DNA from 2 places in the Microbacterium aurum genome. Region 2 is predicted to be linked to the other one. Evidence: predicted binding sites of a transcription regulator. Region 2 holds the regulator's gene; the other holds the start of a gene.
The links. The regulator HrcA, encoded in region 2, represses chaperone genes, less so after heat shock. The targets are predictions, from matches to a motif close to TTNGCACTCGNNNNNNNCGAGTGCNAA.
Positions count from the first base shown of each region.

Region 1: groES (co-chaperone GroES) is a predicted target of HrcA. The motif match lies at 2,006-2,032, and genes of this name have one in related genera.

Region 1 covers NZ_JAFBCQ010000001.1:3,254,104-3,257,505, forward strand. Annotated here, with positions in the region: gene JOD60_RS15875 (ABC transporter substrate-binding protein) at 1-388, opposite strand, end outside; gene rarD (EamA family transporter RarD) at 548-1,480, opposite strand; gene groES (co-chaperone GroES) at 1,613-1,909, opposite strand; gene JOD60_RS15890 (class I SAM-dependent methyltransferase) at 2,098-3,285, shown strand; gene JOD60_RS15895 (hypothetical protein) at 3,293-3,402, opposite strand, start outside.
Region 2 covers NZ_JAFBCQ010000001.1:2,341,216-2,344,617, reverse strand. Annotated here, with positions in the region: gene JOD60_RS11580 (16S rRNA (uracil(1498)-N(3))-methyltransferase) at 1-280, opposite strand, end outside; gene dnaJ (molecular chaperone DnaJ) at 282-1,391, opposite strand; gene hrcA (heat-inducible transcriptional repressor HrcA) at 1,446-2,483, opposite strand; partial or broken gene JOD60_RS11565 (carboxylesterase family protein) at 2,569-2,724, shown strand; gene hemW (radical SAM family heme chaperone HemW) at 2,890-3,402, opposite strand, start outside.

The sequences.
Region 1 (3,402 bases), 910 kb from region 2:
GCTTCGTCACACCCGAGGCCGCCGCGCCGACCATGGCCGAGACGCCCGCGTTCTGGAGCTTGGGCACCGTGGTCTCGAACGCCTTGTTGTCGGCGTCGCCCGAGTCGCCCGGGGTGAAGTCGATCGTGAGGCCCTTGGCGGCTTCGTTGACCTCGTTCACGGCGAGCTGGACACCGGCCTCCTCGGGCGGGCCGAGGAAGGCGAGGCTGCCGGTCTGGGGCAGCACGCTGCCGATCTTGAGGGTGAGATCCTCCGCCGGGGCCGCGCTCTCGCTGGGCTCGGTGGAACCTCCGCCGCCGGCGCAGCCGGCCAGCAGGACTGCGCTGACAGCGGCGACGGCGATACCGCCGAGTGCCTTGCCAGCACGAGAACGTGTGAAGACGCTCATGTTGCTCCTTGATCTGTATGAAACACGGGGCGGCATCGGGACGCCTCCCCAGTGGGTCAAACCTATGCGCGGAAGCGCGTCCGGATTGTTGCGTTCCGTTAACGGTGTGAAACCAAACGGTCACGGTGCGATAACGGCGCTTCGGGCCGCCCGGCCGCGTCAGACGAGGTCGGCGACGTCGGATGCCGCGCGCGTGCGCCGCGCCGAGATCAGCGAGTCGGCGCTCAGCACGATGAGGGCGAGCCAGACGAGGCCGAACCCGATCCAGCGCTCCAGCGGCATGGGCTCCTGCATGATCCACGCGCCGGTGATGAACTGCAGGATCGGGGCGACGAACTGCAGCAGGCCGATGACGGTGAGGGGCGCGCGCCGCGCGCCGGCCGCGAACAGCAGCAGCGGCACGGCGGTGATGACCCCCGCGAGCGGGACGAGGGCGGTATGCCACGCGCCCTGCGTGCCCCAGACGAGGCCGGTCGTCGCGCCGACGATGACGAGCTGGATGATCGCGATCGGGGTGAGCCACAGCGACTCCAGCGTCAGCCCGCTGATCGCGTCGACGCGGGGGCCGATCTGCTTCTTCACCAGCCCGTAGGTGCCGAAGCTCGCCGCGAGGGTCAGGGCGATCCACGGGAACGAGCCGTAGGCGACGATGATCACGATGACGGCGAGCGCCGCGAATCCGATCGCGACCCACTGGGCGGTGCGCAGCTTCTCGCCGAGCACGAGGACACCCAGCAGCACCGTGACGATGGGGTTGATGAAGTACCCGAGGCTGCCCTCGATGACGTGACCGGTGAGGATGCCGATGAGGAAGACCTGCCAGTTCACGTAGATCAGCAGGCCCGCGATGATCGTCCAGAACACCAGCCGCCTGTCCCGGAGGATCGCGAGGAGCTTGCCCCAGGTGCGGGTGACGGTCAGCAGGATGGCGCAGAACAGCAGCGAGAACAGGATCCGCCAGACGACGATCTCCCAGGGCCCGATCGGCGCGAGCAGCAGGAAGTAGAGGGGCATGAAGCCCCAGAGGAAGTAGGCGGCGAAGGCGTAGACCCCGCCGAGTCGTTCCTCGCGGGCGGTCTCGTCGGGTGTCATGAGACAAAGCCTAGAACGGTCATGACTCGTCGCGGGCCGCGACGGCCGCGGCATCCTGCCGTTCCTCGCTCATCTTCTGCCAGCACGACGAAGGCCCCTGGGAGAACCCAGGGGCCTTCGCGAGACGTTCGCTCAGCGGACGACGACCGCCAGGACGTCGCGCGCCGACAGGACGAGGTACTCGTCGCTGCCGAGCTTCACCTCGGTACCGCCGTACTTGCTGTAGAGCACACGGTCGCCGACGGCGACGTCGAGCGGCACGCGGTTGCCGTTGTCGTCGATGCGGCCGGGGCCGACCGCCACGACCTCGCCCTCCTGGGGCTTCTCCTTGGCGGTGTCGGGGATGACGAGGCCACTGGACGTGACCTGCTCAGCCTCGACCTGCTTGATGACGATGCGGTCCTCGAGCGGCTTGATGGAAACCGACACGGTCTACCTCTTTCTTGCGGGGCGTACTGCCGTTTGTCACTGAAAGACTCGTTAGCACCCACGAGGGTGGAGTGCTAACGCAAGTCTAGGGCGCGGTTGGCACTCGTGCAACGCGAGTGCCAACTTCCCGTCACAGCCCTATGGGGGCCGCGTGGGGGCTGGGGGACTCGCACACCTAGGCTGGGCGGGTGGAACTGGCCGAACTGACCGCCCTGCTCACCCCCGAGGGGCTGCGGCTCGTGGACGAGATCGGCGCGATCGACACGCCCGCCGATGTGGCGGCCACGGTGTCGCGGCTGCGCGCCGCGGGGCTCTCCCCCGAGCTCGTCTCCGCCGCCGTCGGGCAGGCGCGGCTACGCACGCGGGCGCGTCAGAAGTTCGGCGAATTCGCCGAGCGGATGCTGTTCACGCGCGCGGGCCTGGAGCAGGCGACCCGTCTGGCGATCGGCGCGCGCCACGCCGGGCGGTTCCGTGACGCCGGGTTCGCGCGGGTCGCCGACCTCGGGTGCGGGATCGGCGGCGACGCCCTGGCCTTCGCGGGAATCGGCCTGCAGGTGCTCGCCGTCGACGCCGACGAGGTGACCGCGGCCCTCGCGGCCTACAACCTGGCCCCCTTCGGCGACGCCGCCGTCGTGCGGCACGCGCGCGCGGAAGAGGTCTCCGTCGACGGCGTGGACGCCGTCTGGCTCGACCCGGCGCGCCGCGAGGCGGGGCACGGCGCCACCGCCCGCGTGGGTGCCGCGGACTGGTCGCCGCCGCTGGACTGGGTGTTCGATCTCGCCGGGCGGCTGCCGGCGGGCATCAAGCTCGGACCCGCGTTCGACCGCACCCGGATCCCGGACGGCGCGGAGGCGCAGTGGATCAGCGTGGACGGCTCGACGATCGAGCTCGTCGTCTGGACGGGAGCGCTGGCCCGCCCCGGCGTCCGGCGCGCCGCGCTCGTGGTGCGCGGCGGCGGAGCGGCCGAACTCACGGCATCCGCCGACGCCGAGGATGTCGCCGTACGCCCCTTGGGCGCGTTCGTGCACGAGCCCGAGGGTGCCGTCATCCGCGCGCGGCTCATCGGCGAGGTCGCACGCGACCTGGACGCCGGCATGCTCGCGCCGGGCATCGCGTACCTGACGTCGGATGCCGCGGTCACGAGCCCCTTCGTGCAGACCTTCCGGGTGCGTGAGCAGCTGCCGACCGACGTCAAGGCGCTGTCGCGCGCGCTGCGCGAGCGCGGGATCGGGACGCTCGAGATCAAGAAGCGCGGGGTCGACGTCGACCCCGCGACGCTGCGGACCAAGCTGAAGCTCCGCGGCAGCGAGGCGGCGACGCTGATCCTGACGCGGGTCGGCGGCACGCGCCTCGCTCTGCTCGCCGATCGCGTCTGAGCGGGCGTCAGCCGAACAGCGGCCCCTGCGTCGAGGCCCACCACAGCCATCCGCCGCTGTAGACGAGCGACAGGATGCTGAGGCACAGCGCCCACGCCGCGATGGCCCGGCTCTCCC
Region 2 (3,402 bases):
CATCGCGGTCGCCCTTGGCGAGGGCCTGCACGAGGACGAGCCGGGGTGCGGCGGCGGGATGGCTGGTCCGCGCCGTCACGGCGGCGACCACGCGCTTGGGCGCGACGTCGGTCACGACCGCTTCCAGCCACAGTCCGCGGCCGTCGCCGACGGTGACCTCCTCGCCGACCCGCACCCGCCGGACGGCGGCCGCGTGGTGCGCTTCGGCGCCGGTGATGACGATCTCCGCGCCCACCGGCGCATCGAGGGGAACGTCGTCGACGAGGAAGTGCAGCGCCATGTCAGCCCCGGAAGCGGTCGCGCAGCTTCGAGAACATGCCCTGATGGAACTGGGCGAGCCGGGGCGGCGGCGACTTCGACTTCTTCGCGAAGTCCTCGATCAGCGCCCGCTCCTTGGCATCCAGACGCGTCGGCGTGACGACCTGCACCGCGACCCGCAGGTCGCCGCGGGTGCCACCGCGCAGCGGCGTGATGCCGCGTCCCTTGATCGTGAGCACGTCGCCCGACTGCACCCCGGGGCGCACCTCCAGCTCGACGTCGCCGTCGAGGGAGGTGATCGTGGTGTGCGCGCCGAGGATGGCGTCGGGCATCGACACGTCGAGCGTCGCGAGCAGGTCGTCGCCGTCCCGGCTGAAGGTCTCGTGCGAGGCGACCGTCACCTCGAGGTACAGGTCGCCGTGGGGGCCGCCCGCGGGGCCGACCTCACCGGAGCCGGGCAGCTGCAGCCGCAGACCGGTCTCCACACCGCCGGGGATGTCGACCGAGACCGTGCGGCGGGCGCGGACGCGTCCCTGGCCCTGGCAGCCGGCGCACGGGTACGGGATCGTGGTGCCGTAGCCCTGGCACGCCGTGCAGGGCTGCGAGGTCACGACGTTGCCGAGCAGACTGCGCACCGTGCGCTGCACCTGGCCCGAGCCGTGGCAGATGTCGCATGTCGCCTCGCCGGTGCCCGGCTGGCAGCACGAGCCCTGGCAGGTCTCGCACAGCACGGCGGTGTCGACCTCGATGTCGCGGTGCGTGCCGAACACGACGTCGCCGAGGTCCAGGGTGACGCGCACGAGCGCGTCCTGGCCGCGCTCCCGGCGCGACCGGGGGCGTCCGGCGCGACCACCGCCGCCGCCGAAGAACGTCTCGAAGATGTCGCCGAACCCGCCGAAGCCGCCCCCGGCGCCGCCGAATGGCGAGCCGTCGCCGCCCATGTCGTAGCGCTGGCGCTGCTCGGGGTCGCTCAGGACGTCGTAGGCGTGCGTCACGAGCTTGAAGCGCTCGGATGCGTCCTCGCCGGGGTTGACGTCCGGGTGGAGCTCGCGCGCGAGACGCCGGTACGCCTTCTTGATCTCCTCGGGGCTCGCATCGCGCGAGACGCCCAGGACTTCGTAGTGGTCGGCCACAATCGCCTTTCCTGCCCTTCCGGGCGCGGTGGGGTTCGTTCTGTCGGCTGCCGCTCAGCGGGACTGGTCGTCCTCGTCGAGCAGCCTGCTCAGGTAGTGCGCGACGGCGCGGACCGCCGCGAGGTTGGTGGGGTAGTCCATGCGCGTCGGACCGAGCACGCCCACCCGGGCACGGGATCCGGTCGCGTCGTAGTCGCCGGTGACGACGGATGCCTCCGCCAGCCCGAACGGCTCGTTCTCGCGACCGATGCTCGCCGCCAGGCCTTGATCGTCGGCGACCATCTCCCCCATGAGCCGGAGCAGCGTCACCTGCTCCTCGATGGCCTCCAGCAGGGGGTAGATGCTGCCGCGGAAGTCTCCCTCGCGTCGCGCGAGGGTGGCGCTGCCGGCCATCACGAGGCGGTCCTGACGGAACTCGTCGAGCTCCTCCCCGACGATCCGCGCGACCGTGCGCACGGCCTCGTCGACGGGTCCGCCGGAGGGTTCGGATGCCGCCAGCTGCGCGATCGCCGAGGCGGCCTCCGCCACGGGCTTGCCCGTGACCAGGCGCGCCACGGCGTGCTTGATGGCCGCGGCATCCTGCTCGGTGAGCTCGGCCTGCAGGAACGCGACGCGCTGCGAGACCCGGCCCGTGTCGGTGACGACGATGACCACGACGCGCGTGCCGCCGAGGTGCACGAACTCCACGTGCGAGACGCTGGCGCGCGCGAACGAGGGGTACTGCACGATGGCGACCTGACCGGTGAGCCGGGTCAGCGCGCGGACGGTGCGCACGAGGAGGTCGTCCAGGTCCACAGGGTCGGCGAGGAACGACGAGATCGCCGAGCGCTGCGCCGTGGACAGGGGCCGGAGCTCCGCGAGATGGTCGACGAAGACGCGGTACCCCTTGTCGGTCGGGACGCGCCCCGACGACGTGTGGGGGGCCGCGATGAGCTCCTCGTCCTCCAGCAGCGCCATGTCGTTGCGGATGGTCGCCGCCGACACGCCGAACTGATGACGCTCGACGATCGCCTTGCTGCCCACCGGCTCATGCGTGTCGACGTAGTCCTGCACGATCGCGCGGAGGACCTGAAGTCCGCGTTCCGAGACCATCAGCCCTCCTTGTTGGCACTCACGGTTGCTGAGTGCCAATCTTATCGCGCCGCCCCTACGGTGAGTCGGCGCGGAGGGGTTCTCGGTGCTCGAGGGCGCTCCGCGCAACCTGGGACTCGCCGACGCCGCTGCAGGCCTCCGCTGGGTGCAGCGCGAGGTCGCCGCCTTCGGGGGCGACCCCGCGCGGATCACGATCGTCGGCGAGTCGGCGGGTGGCGCGCTTGTGGCGGCACTGCTGTGCTGGCCCGACACCGCCGCGATCCCCCGCGTTTCCCCGGATGCCGAGTGCGCCCGTTCTCGCCGAGTGCGCCCGCTCTGGGGCGGGCGCAGGGGGCACGCTCGGCGAGAACGGGCCCGGTCGGCGAGGTCGCTCGGCGAGGTCGCGAGGCGAGGACCGCGGTGGTGCTCAGGCGGTGAGGGCGCGGACGACGGCGTCGGCCAGCAGGCGTCCGCGCCGGGTGAGCACGACGCGGCCGCGGACGGCCGCGGCCCCGTCGATGAGGCCGTCGGCGATGAGGGATGCCACGGCGTGACGCCCCTCGCCGCTGAGCTCCGAGACGGCGAGCCCGTCCGCGATGCGGGAGCGCAGCAGCACATCCTCCAGGCGTCGGGCGGCGGCATCCGGTCGCTCCCGGCCGGCAGCGGGCGACTGCGCCGCGGCCAGGCGCTGGGCGTACGCGGCGGGATGCTTCACGTTCCACCACCGCAGCCCGCCGACGTGGCTGTGGGCTCCGGGACCGTACCCCCACCAGTCGGTGCCGCGCCAGTACGCCAGGTTGTGGCGGGAGCGCTGGGCCGGCGTCCGCGCCCAGTTCGACACCTCGTACCAGTCGAATCCCGCCGCGGCGAGCGTCTCATCGACGAGTTCGTACATGTCGGCCTGCAGATCGTCGTCGGGTTCGGGCACCTCTCCGCGGCG